DNA from 4 places in the Exiguobacterium sp. 9-2 genome. Region 4 is predicted to be linked to each of the others. Evidence: riboswitches for the same ligand, from Rfam matches in the RefSeq annotation. Region 4 holds a riboswitch; each other region holds the start of a gene.
The links. Region 4 has a riboswitch for S-adenosylmethionine ahead of mtnK (S-methyl-5-thioribose kinase). Riboswitches for the same ligand answer to the same signal wherever they lie in the genome.
Positions count from the first base shown of each region.

Region 1: it holds a riboswitch for S-adenosylmethionine, as region 4 does, so the genes downstream of both, VJ374_RS14940 (Na+/H+ antiporter NhaC family protein) here and mtnK (S-methyl-5-thioribose kinase) in region 4, are expected to answer to the same signal.
Region 2: it holds a riboswitch for S-adenosylmethionine, as region 4 does, so the genes downstream of both, VJ374_RS13540 (methionine ABC transporter ATP-binding protein) here and mtnK (S-methyl-5-thioribose kinase) in region 4, are expected to answer to the same signal.
Region 3: it holds a riboswitch for S-adenosylmethionine, as region 4 does, so the genes downstream of both, VJ374_RS15685 (amino acid permease) here and mtnK (S-methyl-5-thioribose kinase) in region 4, are expected to answer to the same signal.

Region 1 is NZ_CP142850.1:2,850,592-2,853,908, reverse strand. It holds gene VJ374_RS14945 (hypothetical protein) at 96-299, shown strand; gene VJ374_RS14940 (Na+/H+ antiporter NhaC family protein) at 339-1,649, opposite strand; SAM riboswitch class I at 1,733-1,839, opposite strand; partial or broken gene VJ374_RS14935 (metal ABC transporter solute-binding protein, Zn/Mn family) at 1,909-2,922, opposite strand; gene VJ374_RS14930 (alpha/beta hydrolase) at 3,109-3,317, shown strand, end outside.
Region 2 is NZ_CP142850.1:2,583,428-2,586,744, forward strand. It holds gene VJ374_RS13530 (alpha-glucosidase) at 1-434, opposite strand, end outside; gene VJ374_RS13535 (aminotransferase class I/II-fold pyridoxal phosphate-dependent enzyme) at 583-1,770, shown strand; SAM riboswitch class I at 1,833-1,937, shown strand; gene VJ374_RS13540 (methionine ABC transporter ATP-binding protein) at 2,022-3,035, shown strand; gene VJ374_RS13545 (methionine ABC transporter permease) at 3,025-3,317, shown strand, end outside.
Region 3 is NZ_CP142850.1:3,003,060-3,006,376, forward strand. It holds gene mmuM (homocysteine S-methyltransferase) at 1-309, opposite strand, end outside; gene VJ374_RS15685 (amino acid permease) at 284-1,687, opposite strand; SAM riboswitch class I at 1,765-1,866, opposite strand; gene VJ374_RS15690 (polysaccharide pyruvyl transferase family protein) at 1,975-3,317, opposite strand, start outside.
Region 4 is NZ_CP142850.1:435,477-438,793, reverse strand. It holds gene mtnA (S-methyl-5-thioribose-1-phosphate isomerase) at 1-599, opposite strand, end outside; gene mtnK (S-methyl-5-thioribose kinase) at 596-1,762, opposite strand; SAM riboswitch class I at 1,840-1,943, opposite strand; SAM riboswitch class I at 2,150-2,251, shown strand; gene VJ374_RS02355 (2,3-diketo-5-methylthiopentyl-1-phosphate enolase) at 2,322-3,317, shown strand, end outside.

The sequences.
Region 1 (3,317 bases), 650 kb from region 4:
ACCGTCCGTTTCCATGCTCATGGAGGAATAGAATGGGTTAAAATAAAAGAGAATTCATCACATCTGACCGTATGTCAGAAAGAGGGGGAGAAAGGATGGCTCAAAAGAATAAAAAGCTATCAAAGGGAGCTTGGCTTAGTATTAGTGCCTTGTTGGTCACGCAAGCAGTTAGCCTATTTTTCAGTGCACGAAAATCAGGACGTAACCCGTGGGTATGGGGAGGCGCGGGACTCCTTCAGTTTCCACTTCCAGCAATCGCGTATTTGATTTTAGAACGACAAGCGAAGCAGAAAAAATAATGAAACAGGTCCGATCACCATGATCGGACCTGTCGTTGGTTAAGAAGAGATTTTTTCCTGTTGAGCAACTGATTTTTTCGGACGTGGGAAACCAAAGATGATGGCAATCGATCCACAGACGAAGAGCAGGAACGGATAGAACAGATACGGAATCAGTTCTGGTGAAGCTGTCTTCGTCAACTCTGCTGCGATCAGCAGTTGTGCCCCATACGGAATGATGCCTTGAATACCACAAGAGAAGATATCAAGAATACTCGCTGATTTCTTGCGGTCGATTTCATACGTATCAGCGATTTCAGCCGCGAGTGGTCCAGCGACGAGAATCGAGATCGTATTGTTCGCCGTTGCGAGGTTCGTCGCACTGACGAGTGCTGCCATACTGAATTCAGCACCGCGACGCTGTGAAATCTTGCGCGTCAACGTCTCTTTCAAGTAGGCGATTCCGCCATTGAACGTGATCAAACTGACGAGACCACCCATGAGGAGTGTCAAGATGGAAATCTCTGCCATGCCCATCATTCCTTCAGACATCGAAAGGACGAACCCACTTAAGCCAAAGCTACCGTCGATCATACCGATGATTCCAGTAAGCAATGTGCCACCGACGAGAACAAGAATGACATTGACACCAAATAGTGCAAGGACGATGACGGCGAGATACGGAATTAATTTGTAGAACTCGAATGCTTTAGCTGCTGCCGCATCGCCAGAACCAGAAACGAACGCGAGTAAGATGACCGTTAAGACGGCAGCCGGGAGAACGATCATGAAGTTCGTCCGGAATTTATCGCGCATGTTCGTTTTTTGTGTCCGAACGGCAGCGATTGTCGTATCCGAGATGAACGACAAGTTATCACCGAACATCGAACCACCAACGACTGACGCTGCTGCGATCGCAACGTTGATACCTGTTGCTTCATGAATACCGAAGGCAATCGGTGCGAGAGCGGCAATCGTTCCTGTCGAGGTACCCATTGCCATCGAGATGAATGCTGCGATAACAAATATCCCACTCATCAGGAGTGAAGGAGGTAAGAACGTCAAAGCAGCATTGACAGTTGCTTCAATTGCGCCGATCGCTTCCGCTGTTCCAGAGAACGCACCGGCTAATAAGAAAATGAAGACCATGATCATGATATCAGGATTTCCGGCACCGGTTGCGATACGTTCGACCGTTTGATTGATCGATCCTTTCGTCATGATTGCAGCAAAGATCAACGCGATCAAAGCGGCGATCAGAATCGGAAATTTGTAAAAATCGTCATAGAAGATACCGGCTCCGATGAAGAGGACCAGGAATACGACGAGCGGAAGCAGTGCCCATTTGTTAGGCGTAATCGTTTCTTTCATTGTTGATACCTCATTTCTCAAAGATACAAAAAAAGACCCCTTCGCAAGAAAGAAGGAGGTCTTTATGAAATAAAAAGACGCTCTTCTTATCTCTCAAGCTTTCGCTTGCTGGATTTGGCACAGTACGAATCAAATCGTCGCCGCTGCCGAAACATCATTGGGCCAGTCCCTCCGTTTCTCGCGATAAAAAGAAGTCATTCAATTGTTGTAAAACACGTTTCTTACCGTACCGCATTGAGTAACGCGTGTCAACTGTACTTTACTGAAGTGCCTGTTCTAACGTCTGGACGTTTTCTTCCATCAATTTGAAATACGAGCTATTTTGTTGCGATTTCGTCACCGACTCGAGGTTATGGATCGTCACGGATTTAGCTCCGATTTCTTTTTGGATGACACGCGCAACCTTTGGTGAAACCGTTTCTTCGAACGCGACGTATTTCAAATCATGCATCCGCGCTCTTTTTCAAAAAGCAGCCAGTTGCTTTTGTGACGGTTCATCGGAAGGGGAAATTCCGGCGATTGGAAGCTGCGTGAAACCATATCGTTCGGCGAGGTAACCGTAAGCTGCATGTGTGACGAGAAGTTCTTTTTTTGATCCGTCAGCGACGGCTTGCTTGAACTCTTTATCGAGTGCGTCAGCTTGCTGATCGAACGCTTTCAAGTTTTTTTCGAATGTTGCTTTGTCTTTTGGTACTTCTTTTGATAAGGCGACTGTGATAGAACGTGCCATTGCTTTGGCGTTGACAGGATCAAGCCAGACGTGTGGATCGTATTTTCCATGATCGTGTTCTTCCTCTTCGTGAGCATGTTCATCAGTTGCGTGATCATCGTGCCCTGCTTCTTCGTGCGCATGCTCATCTTCTGTATGTCCCTCTTCTTCATGTGCGTGAAGCGTAGCATCCGATTCCAGCAAAGTGACATCCTTACTCGTCTCGACGAACCGGACGTCCGTGCCTTTTAGACTCTCTTGGATTTTTTTTGAATAGGGTTCAAGTGTCGTACCCGTCAAAAGGAAAAGGTCACCTTTGGCAATCTCAGTGAGTTGCTTTGACGTCGGTTCATAGGAGTGCGGATCTGCTCCAGGTGGGACGATCATCTTGACGTTGACTTGATTACCACCGATTTCACGGGCAATGGCAGCTGTTGCGAACGTCGATGTATAGATTTCCGTCTTTTTATCATCTGAAGTCGATGAATCGGTGTTTGATCCACAAGCTGCGAGGATACTTGCGCTCGCGAATGCGACCGTTAAAGCAGGAATGATTTTTTTCATTATATGTTACCTCCGTTATTAAAACGTAATTATTCCGATTTGGACTTTTTCACTATAGCGGAACGTTTGAGAAGCGTCAAGTACGAATACCGAGACGTTCGACTTCTTTTAAAACGGGGTAAAAGGATAAAAAAGTGAAGGAATTGGTACGTCTTTTGGAGGTGATCAAGTGAAACGTGAAACTGCATGCATGGCTATGGGGGGGGAGCTGCATTACTAACGACGGCAGCTGCGGGAGCAAGTATCTGGAATAATTACGGTGCATTACTTCGGTGGACTGAACCCGCCTTGCCAATCACAGAAAAAAAACAACTCGCACCGCGGACACTCACTTACAAACAAGTGGGAGACCGTACCTTACAACTCGATCTCTATTATCCGCCGGGGGAAGGACC
Region 2 (3,317 bases), 920 kb from region 4:
GGCGCAAAGTACGACCGCCAATTGTTCGGGGGAGTCTCTTTCGTTCCATCTTTCCAGATGTACCAATCATCCTTGTCGTGGATTCGGTCCCGCGACTGACGGAACCAGTCATGCTGGTCACTCGTATGATTGACGACCAAATCAAGAATTATCTTTAAGCCGCGTGCGTGAGCCGCTGTGATCAACTCTTGTAGATCGCCCATCGTCCCCGCCTTGTCCATGATCGTGTAATAATCGGCAATATCATAGCCATTATCGATGTCTGGAGAACGGTAACATGGATTTAACCAGACGATATCGACACCAAGCGATGCGATGTAATCTAGCTTGTCGATGACACCTCGCAAATCACCGATGCCGTCCCCATTCGAATCCTTAAAACTGCGCCAATAGACTTGATAGACGACTGCTTCTTTCCAGCTAGCTCGCTTCATCTCCTCACTCCTCTCCCTACTCTCTATTCCCGCTCCACATATCTGTACCTGTTTATTGGACGATTTTTTTGAATTTCAAAAAAGTTCTTTTCTTTTGACTGAATATTCGTTATCCTTGACGACAATACTACGAAGGAGGCACACATCCATGAAACATTTCGCTCCATCCATCGCCATCGATCGGCTTCCTGCTCCCGTTTTCGCTGAACTTGCGAACCGGATCGGCGCTGTGAAAGCTGCCGGACATGATGTCATCACCCTTGGTCAAGGAACACCCGATCAAACGACGCCCGTACATATTCTCGACGCCTTGAAACAGGCGATCGATGAGCCAACAAACCTTCAATATCCACCATTTCGTGGACATGATTTTCTAAAGCAAGCCGTCGCGAGCTTTTATACGAACGAATTCGGCGTCACGATCGATCCGGCAACCGAGGTCGCAATTCTTCTCGGTAGTAAAGCCGGAATCGTCGCCTTACCACAAACGATCGTCAATCCTGGAGAAGGTGTCATCGTCCCGGATCCGGGGTACCCGGATTACCTGTCTGGAGCAGCACTTGCTGGTGCTTATCCGATTACGCTTCCACTGCTTGAGAAAAATAACTTCCTGCCGGATTACGATTTACTTGATACGACAGATGTCGAGCGCGCCCGGATGTTGTTCCTCAATTACCCGAGTAATCCGACAGGTGCGACAGCGACAGCAGAAGCCTTCGAACAGACAGTTGCCTTCGCGGATGCCCATGATATTTGTGTCGTCCATGATTTAGCCTACGGTGGCATCAGCTTTGATGGTCCCACACGAAGCTTCTTGCAGACAGAAGGGGCGAAAGATGTCGGAATCGAGTTGTTCTCACTCTCGAAACGCTTCAACATGTCTGGCTTCCGAATCGCTTTCGCGATCGGAAATCCGTCCGTCATCTCAAGCATCGAGACGTATCAGGAACATCTCTACGTCAGTGCCTTCACACCGATCCAACATGCAGCGACCGTTGCCCTGACGAGTGACCAAACATGTGTCCGTGAGTTAAGTAGCTTATATGAAACACGACGCGATGCATTGTTTACGAAACTCGATGCAATCGGTTGGAGCGGACCACGACCGGGCGGTTCCTTCTTCGTCTGGCTCCCCGTGCCGGAAGGATACACGTCCCAAAGCTTCACGGATCATCTGCTTGACGAAGCACACGTCGCCGTGACCCCTGGATCATTCTTTGGTGAATACGGCGAAGGATACGTGCGGATCAGCTTAATTGCTGACGTCGAACGACTAGAGGAGGCCGTCGACCGAATCGGAACGCTCAACCTGTTCCGGACACCTGTTGCGGAATAATTCTGAAAAAACATTTGACAGATGGGAATCATTTCCGTTAAAGTAAATCCCAACAGCATAACTACTTATCGAGAGCGACCGAGGGATTAGGCCCAACGACGTCCGGCAACCACCTATCAGGAACGGTGCCACATCCTACAGAATGGATTCATTCTGAGAGATAAGTTACGAAATCTTACACTTTCGTCGCTTTTTTCTGGTTGCTCTGCTACTAGGAAAAAGCGACTTTTTTTGTATGAGGAGATGAGCAGATGATTGAATTCAAACAGATTACGAAACGGTTCGTCCGAGACCGGACTCCAATTTTTGCATTACGAGATGTCGATTTGACGATTCAAAAAGGAGAAATCTTTGGGATCATCGGTGAATCCGGTGCCGGTAAGAGTACGTTGCTTCGTCTGATCAACGGTCTCGAGCATCCGACACAAGGAACGGTCAAGGTCGACGGTGTCTCACTCGGCGGGATGTCAAAAGCAGATTTGCGTCAACTTCGTTTGCGGACAGGAATGATCTTTCAGCATTTCCAATTGATCCAGTCGCGTAATGTCGCAGATAACATTGCTTTCGCACTGAAGGCTGCTGGCGTCAAACGAGCAGATTTTCCAGAACGGATCCGTGAACTCGTCTCACTCGTCGGACTCGAAGGATTCGAAACGAACTTCCCGAGTCAGTTGAGCGGTGGACAGAAACAGCGCGTTGGGATTGCCCGGGCACTCGCGAATGATCCAACCGTCTTGTTATGTGACGAAGCGACCTCTGCCCTTGATCCGGTCACGACGCTGCAGATTTTGGATTTGTTGAAAGATTTGAATGAACGACTCGGATTGACGATCGTCCTCATCACGCACGAGATCGATGTCGTCAAACAAATTTGCCATCGTGTCGCGGTCATGTCGCAAGGGGAAGTCGTCGAAGTCGCCTCTACATACGATTTGTTCAGTCAAGCCAAACATCCGGTGACACAACATTACGTCGACACGGCACTCCAGATCGAGCTACCGGAACGCATCTTGCAAGCGACACCGGGAAAGATCATCCGCCTGCAGTTCACGGGCGAGAAGACCGGTGAAAGTACGTTGTCGGAAGCCATCCGTCGATACGATATCTCGGTCAGCATCCTGCACGGAAAAGTCGATTACATCCAAGACGTCGCTTTTGGTGTCTTAATCGTCAGCTTGACGGGATCCTCCGATCAAATCTCACCTGCCCTCGACTGGCTTGCGGCGGAACTTCATACACTCGAGGTGATTCAGGATGTGGCTTGATCGTATACAAACGATGTTACCCGAGTTGTTGAAGGCACTTGGTGAGACGGCGTGGATGGTTGGCATTTCACTTGCCTTCGCATTGGTCGTCGGGATTCCACTCGGGATTCTCCTGTTCGTCACCGACCGCGGTTTATTCTTTCAAAACATTGCCATCCGACGTGTCCTTGACTTCGTCGTCAACATCGTCCGGTCCTTGCCGTTCATCATCTTGCTTGTTGCCCTCATTCCATTAACGAAGTTCTTGCTTGATAATACGATTGGTCCGACGGCAGCATCCGT
Region 3 (3,317 bases), 500 kb from region 4:
TGCGTCTTGCGCTAAGGTAACCGTTTGTCGAATTAACGCTTGTGCTTCCTCGGTCGTGATATGACGTTGCTTAAATCCTTCGATACTTGCTTGATAGCTTGAGGTGATCGCAACATCGGCGCCCACTTCAAAGTAATCGTGATGGACACGCTCAATCTGTTCCGGTGCTTCGATTAAGAGGCGTGCCGACCAGAGTGGATCGTTCAGGTCGAATCCCTTTTGTTCGAGTTCAGTCGCAAGCGCACCATCTAAAATCAGGAAAGGAACTTCCTGTAATCGTTGATCAACTGGATTTTTGATTCGGGACATTTTCAACACTCCGTTTCTGAGAAGAATTCGTGAACGCATGAACGACATAACAGATCACGATGAATGGGATACCGCAATACAAGGCGACTCGTTGCGTCGGATCAAATCCGATACCAATCAGGGAAATCAAACAGACGACGAAAGCGGCGATCGGTACCAATGGAAAGAGTGGTGTACGATAGACCAATTCGTCGACCGTATGCCCTTCGCGGAGGAATTGTTTCCGGAAGCGATACTGCGCAACGCTGATACTCATCCAGACGATGACAACAGCAAGACCGGAAATCGAGACGAGCGCGATATAGACACTTCCTGCTGCATAGATGCTAGAAAGCAAAGCAAGTCCTCCACCAAGCATGCTGAACAAAACAGCTCGAAGTGGAACCCCACTTGGCGTCACCTGGGCGAAGAAACGCGGAATCATGCGTTCGTTCGCAAGCGACCAAAGCATCCGGGAGGCAGCGTAAAGCCCAGAGTTCGCTGCCGATAAGATCGCTGTCAGAATGACGAAGTTCATCACGTCTGCCGCATACGGAATCCCGATTCGTTCGAACACCGCGACGAATGGACTTTCGAGCACGCCCTTCCCTTCCGTTGGCAATAAGACGGCTAATACAATGATCGTACCGACGAAAAAGAGGACGAGTCGCAAAATCGTTGTTCGGATCGCAAGCGGAATCGTCCGCTTCGGATCGACCGCTTCACCCGCTGCGACGCCGATCAATTCCGTTCCTGAGTAAGCAAAGTTCACGGCAAGCATCGTCATGAAGATCGCAAATGCCCCATTTGGAAACAATCCTCCTTCCGTTAAGGAAGAAAAGAATGAGGCTGGGCTACCATCTTGTAATGGGATGAAGCCAACGATGGCTCCCGCACCAAGTAAAATGAAAGCAATGATCGTTACGACCTTAATGGCGGAGAACCAAAACTCGACTTCAGCAAATACGCGGACCTTCAAGACGTTGATACCAAGGATCATCGCAGCGAATAATGCACTGAACACCCAGACTGGAATCGACGGGAACCAACGTTGCATTAAAATGCCTGCTGCCGTGAATTCTGAACCAAGGGCGACCGTCCACGTCAGCCAGTAGAGCCAGGCCACCGTATAACCGGTACCGGGTCCGATATACTTCGTTGCGTACTTATGGAATGATCCGGTTTCCGGCATGTGCACAGCGAGTTCACCGAGACTTAACATGACTAAGTAGACGACGACGGCTCCGATCAAATACGACAAAATCGTTCCGACACGTCCCGCTTGTTCCAACGTATAACCTGTACTTAAAAATAATCCTGTTCCAATGACGCCTCCTAACGACAGCATGATCAGATGACGTGATTCCATCTTGCGTCGAAACGCTCCGCTCGTTTTCATGAATCCATTTCCTCCTCGTTCCACCTATTTCAAACAAAAAACGCATCCTCACGGATGCGTCGGTCGACAATTCGGAAATCTTATCGATCGGGTGCAACACCCGCAGGAATTAGCACAGTATCTTTCGACCTGTTGCTGAGGTTTCATAGGGCCAGTCCCTCCACCTCTCTGGATAAGTATGTAATTGTTCCTAACCCTATCAAGTCTTTTCCGGATTGTCAACGCAATTCAGAATACTCCTACCAAAAAACATTCCGTATCGTAATGACCCGGAATGTTAGAACACTTTATTTTTTTGCGAATAGATCCGCTGTCTTTAAGGCTGCCCGAACCGCTTTTCGGTTCAATGTCCCTTGCTGGTGCTTCATTTTCTTCGTTTGGGCAGCCAGTTGCGCTTTGAGCGCCGCAATTTCCTGATCTTTTTGAGTCGTCGTTGTTTGTTTCTGCAATGCTTTGATTTTCTTATCTTTTTCGGCCAATTGCGCTTTTGCCTGTTTTTGCGCATCCGCGATCTTCTTCTCTTGTTCCGGGAAGAACCGTTCGAAACGGGCGACTGCTTCTTCGAGACTCACGCCAGAAATCGGTTGAACCGGTGGAAGTAGTTCCGCTTGCGCCATTTGACGGTCAAACGGCACATTCTCAGGATAATTCGTCTCTTGGTAAATGTGTTCAAGATCATTCACGTTCAAGAAGTCAACGAAGTTGTCGAAGTTACGTGCTTGAACACGTACTGGACTTTGGAAATCAGCATTGGCTACGACGTCGGATAATTGTGTATCCGCTTTGATGTCGTTCGCCCAAATATGCGTCAACTGATGATAATCCGTTAGTTCGCGCATTCGTGCATCCTTTGGAATGAGGATACTCGGCGTACCCGCAAGCGTTGCTGTGATATTTCCATGCAAGCGCGCACCAAAACTGAGGTCTGCCTGCCCGATGAAATCGAACCATGTTTGTGCGTTCAAGAAGAAACGAACACGATCGTTCATGTAAGCAGGATCCGACATCTTCACCGGATAGTTCGTCACGGACAAATCTGCGATCGGATGCGTTCCTGTATACGTCAATTTCAGTTCCTTCATCCATTGGGGAATGAAGTAATGATTCGGATACTCTTCCATTCCGCGCGTAATGAAATCAAGAACATTTTGTGGTGCTAAACGTGACGAGTTGACCGTAATCATCGACTCGGGCGTAATGTTCGTTTCACGAATATGTAAGTCGCGACCAAACGCGTACATCGAAGGACATCCGATGACACGATGATCAATGCCTTCGCGAAAACCAAGACGCGTCAAGTATTTCGACGTGATTTCCCCACGAAGACCAAGCATGCTTGAGCGCTCAAGTACAGCGCTGACGAATGCTTTGACATCTTCATCGAACGGGAATCCGCCGTCTAGATCTGGTTCAAACGGTGCACGTAAGCCTACACCGATGACGACGACTGGAATTTTTAATTTCTTGATAAGGCGGGTGTACTTCCGCAACGTCGGTACGAATTCTTTTCGGAATGCATCCGCTAACGGAATGACATAAAGATCAAAGTTGGCATTGATTTCGTCCGCCCGTTCTTCATCGTAATAGTAATAGTCCGGTGTAATCGTCGTACCTTCTGTCATCAACGTCC
Region 4 (3,317 bases):
GTCAGTCGTGCTCCCTGCAGTAATGGTCGCGTCTCACTCGCAAAAACAGATAATTCAATGCCGCGTTCTTTTGCGATATAGAACGGCGCAAGTGCTGTTCCATAAGCAGCGGTCGCAATCGATCCAGCATTACAGATCGTTAGGATACGGTTACCTGACTGGAACAATTCAAGTGCATGAATCCCGATTTGACGTGACGTCTGCGCATCCTGATCGTATAAGGCAATCGTCCGCTGCTCGAGCCGTTCGCGGATCTCTTCTACCGACGTCCCGTCTTGAATGATTGGATTCAATTGATCAAGGACATTTCGTAAGTTAACAGCCGTCGGTCGTGTCGCGAGTAACGTCGCTGATGTCTCAAGCAAAGTCTGCTTATAGATCGACAGTTCTGCTTCAAACCGGTACGCCTCTTGAACGAGTACGAATCCGCCAAATAAACTGATCGCAGGCGCCCCTCGGACGCGCAGTTGTTTAATCGCTTCGACCGCTTGTGCAAGATCGGTAATGACTTCATAGTGTTCTTCCTGCGGTAGACGTGTCTGATCGAGAATCGTCAAGGCACGATCTTCATAACGAATACTTTGAACGAATGTACTCATCGGCTAAGTTCCTCCGTTACGTCGAAGTTTCGTAAATCATCAAATGTCCGGCATTCGGTCCGACGTTTGATTAACGCCGATCCTAAACGTAAAGCATGTTGTTTTCGTTCTAGTCGTTCCGTCATAGAACTAATCGTTTCTAAATCAGCGACTGGTGCGAGTCCGATCGTCCGACGAATCAGTTCGCAACCGGCAAAGCCAAGGGCATCCTGCAAGATCGTGCTCAGTACATCGTCGACGAGTCCCGATGTCCGGAATGGTTCGACGGCTTCGCGTTCCCATAAGGCGCGGAACGTCGAAGCGAACGTCAGCCAGAACGTATCGATGTCGCGAATCCGGGCATCACGAAGTGCTGAATAATCCGGGTATGCTGCAAAGAATAAGTGGGCGATGAACTGTCCGACATCAAATCCGAATGGACCATAAAAGGCGAATTCTGGATCGATGACTTTCGTTTCCGTTGCCGAAGCAAAGATGCTTCCTGTATGTAGATCGCCGTGTAGCAACGCATCTCCTTTCGTGATGAAAAGCGCTTCGAGTTTTGCGACTTCGCGTTTCAACTCATCGTCCGCCCATAGACGTGCCACCTCTTCTTCAAGCCCGGCTTCAATCTCGTTCGTCTCCGCGTCATGGAACGGATCCGTGAAGATTAATTTTTCCGTGATGTCGCACAAGTCCGGATTGTAGTACGTTCGGGCGACACGTTTTTTTTCAACCGGACCAAGCGCAAAGTCCGATGTATGGAATAAAGTCCGAGCGAGATAAGAACCAATATGTTCCGCAAGCAACGGATACTGTTCACCTGCGAGTAAACCGCTTCGAACGATTGTCAGATGTGAAAGATCTTCCATGACCGTATACGCCTCGTCGTGACTAGCATGAAAGACACGCGGTACGAACGGCACGGCATGCCGGGCGAATTCACGGAGTGCGGATTGCTCGATCCACGCCCGCTCGAGTGATAGTGGCCAGCTTTCACCGACGACTTTCGCGTACGGAAGTGCTTGTTTTAGAATCAATCGATGTTCACCTTCTCGAATTCGAAAGACAAGGTTGAGATTGCCGTCGCCAATCTCTTCTGCTTCGACGGCTCCGTCGCCGATCAGTCCTAGTGAGCGGACCCGTTCGATCGCGTCCTGTTCTGTAAATGCTTTGTATGTCATCTCAGTTCCCCCTGTGTGATACACGAAAAAGCGCCTCTTTTCGTCATCGAAAAGAGGCGCAGGAAAGTCACTGCGTCCTCTTATCTCTCAGACGAAACGTCTGTTGGATGTAGCACCGTGCCAAGTGGTCGGTTGCTGCGGCGTCATCGGGCCAATTCCCTCTGCCAACTCGCGATAAGAGTCGTATGTAGTTGTCGTGTGTGATATTGATTTGAATCTTACGCAATCCTCTTCCCTGCTGTCAAATCGAAATCAAGCAGAAACGGATATCGTTTTCGCTCCATATATAGAAAGAGTATTTTCAAAAAAAATAAATTTTCTAAAAATAGTTTGACAAGTCGTGACTCTCATGTAAAAATTGCAATTAGATTTCACAATTTCATCCAATTCTTATCAAGAGCAGACGGAGGGACAAGCCCTACGATGTCGCAGCAACCGACCTTTTGGCACGGTGCTAATTCTTGCAGCTACTAAGCTGACAGATAAGAGTCCACGTTCGAATCATTCATGGTCTCTTGTCGCTGACAAGAGACCATTTTTTTATTGAAGGAGGAAAGACATGGCTTACATCACAGCTACTTATCAATTGACCGCCCGCGATCGACTGGAGCAACGCGCCGAACAACTCGCGCTTGGTCTGACGGTTGGTTCCTGGACGGAGCTGAATCATCTTGAGCAACAACAACTCGCCTCATTCAAAGGAGAAGTCGTACATACGGAAGAGCGCGACGGGAAAGGCTATATCACGATTCGTTACCCGGAACACAATGTATCGCGCGACTTTTCTGCGATCTTGACGACCGTCTTCGGGAAACTCTCACTCGACGGTGAAATCAAATTAACAGAACTGCTACTACCCGATACATTCACGTCGGATTTTCCAGGTGCGAAGTTCGGGATCCAAGGGGTTCGTTCCTTGATTGGTGTCGAAGATCGTCCACTGTTAATGAGCATCTTCAAAGGGGTCATCGGACGCGATTTATCGTTCCTTCGTGATCAACTCGAAGGACAACTTGCTGGTGGGATCGATCTCGTCAAGGACGATGAGATCCTATATGACAATCCGTTGACACCGACGATTGATCGGGCACGGATAGGACGTGAGGTTATCGATGCTCATTTCCACCGGACCGGTAAACGTGCGTTGTATGCGATCACACTTAGTGGTCCCGTCTTTACGCTCAAGGATCAAGCCAAACGATTGATTGACGCTGGAGCAACTGCTTTCTTGTTGAATACCTTCACATACGGACTCGACGTCTTACGTGAATTGGCAAGTGATCCGGAGATCAACGTTCCCATTTTCAATCATCCGGCTTACAGCGGTGCATTGATTGCTAGCCCGAACCACGGTGTTGCAGCGCCTGTCTTACTTGGCACATTACCGCGCGTTGCTGGTGCAGACTTAACACTATTCCCGTCACCTTACGGCAATGTCGCTCTTCCGAAGGACGTCGCCCGCGGCATCGCGGTTGAAGCGACTCGCCTCGGTCAGACGAAAGCGATTTTCCCTGTCCCTTCAGCCGGTATTCACCCAGGACTCGTTGCTCAACTC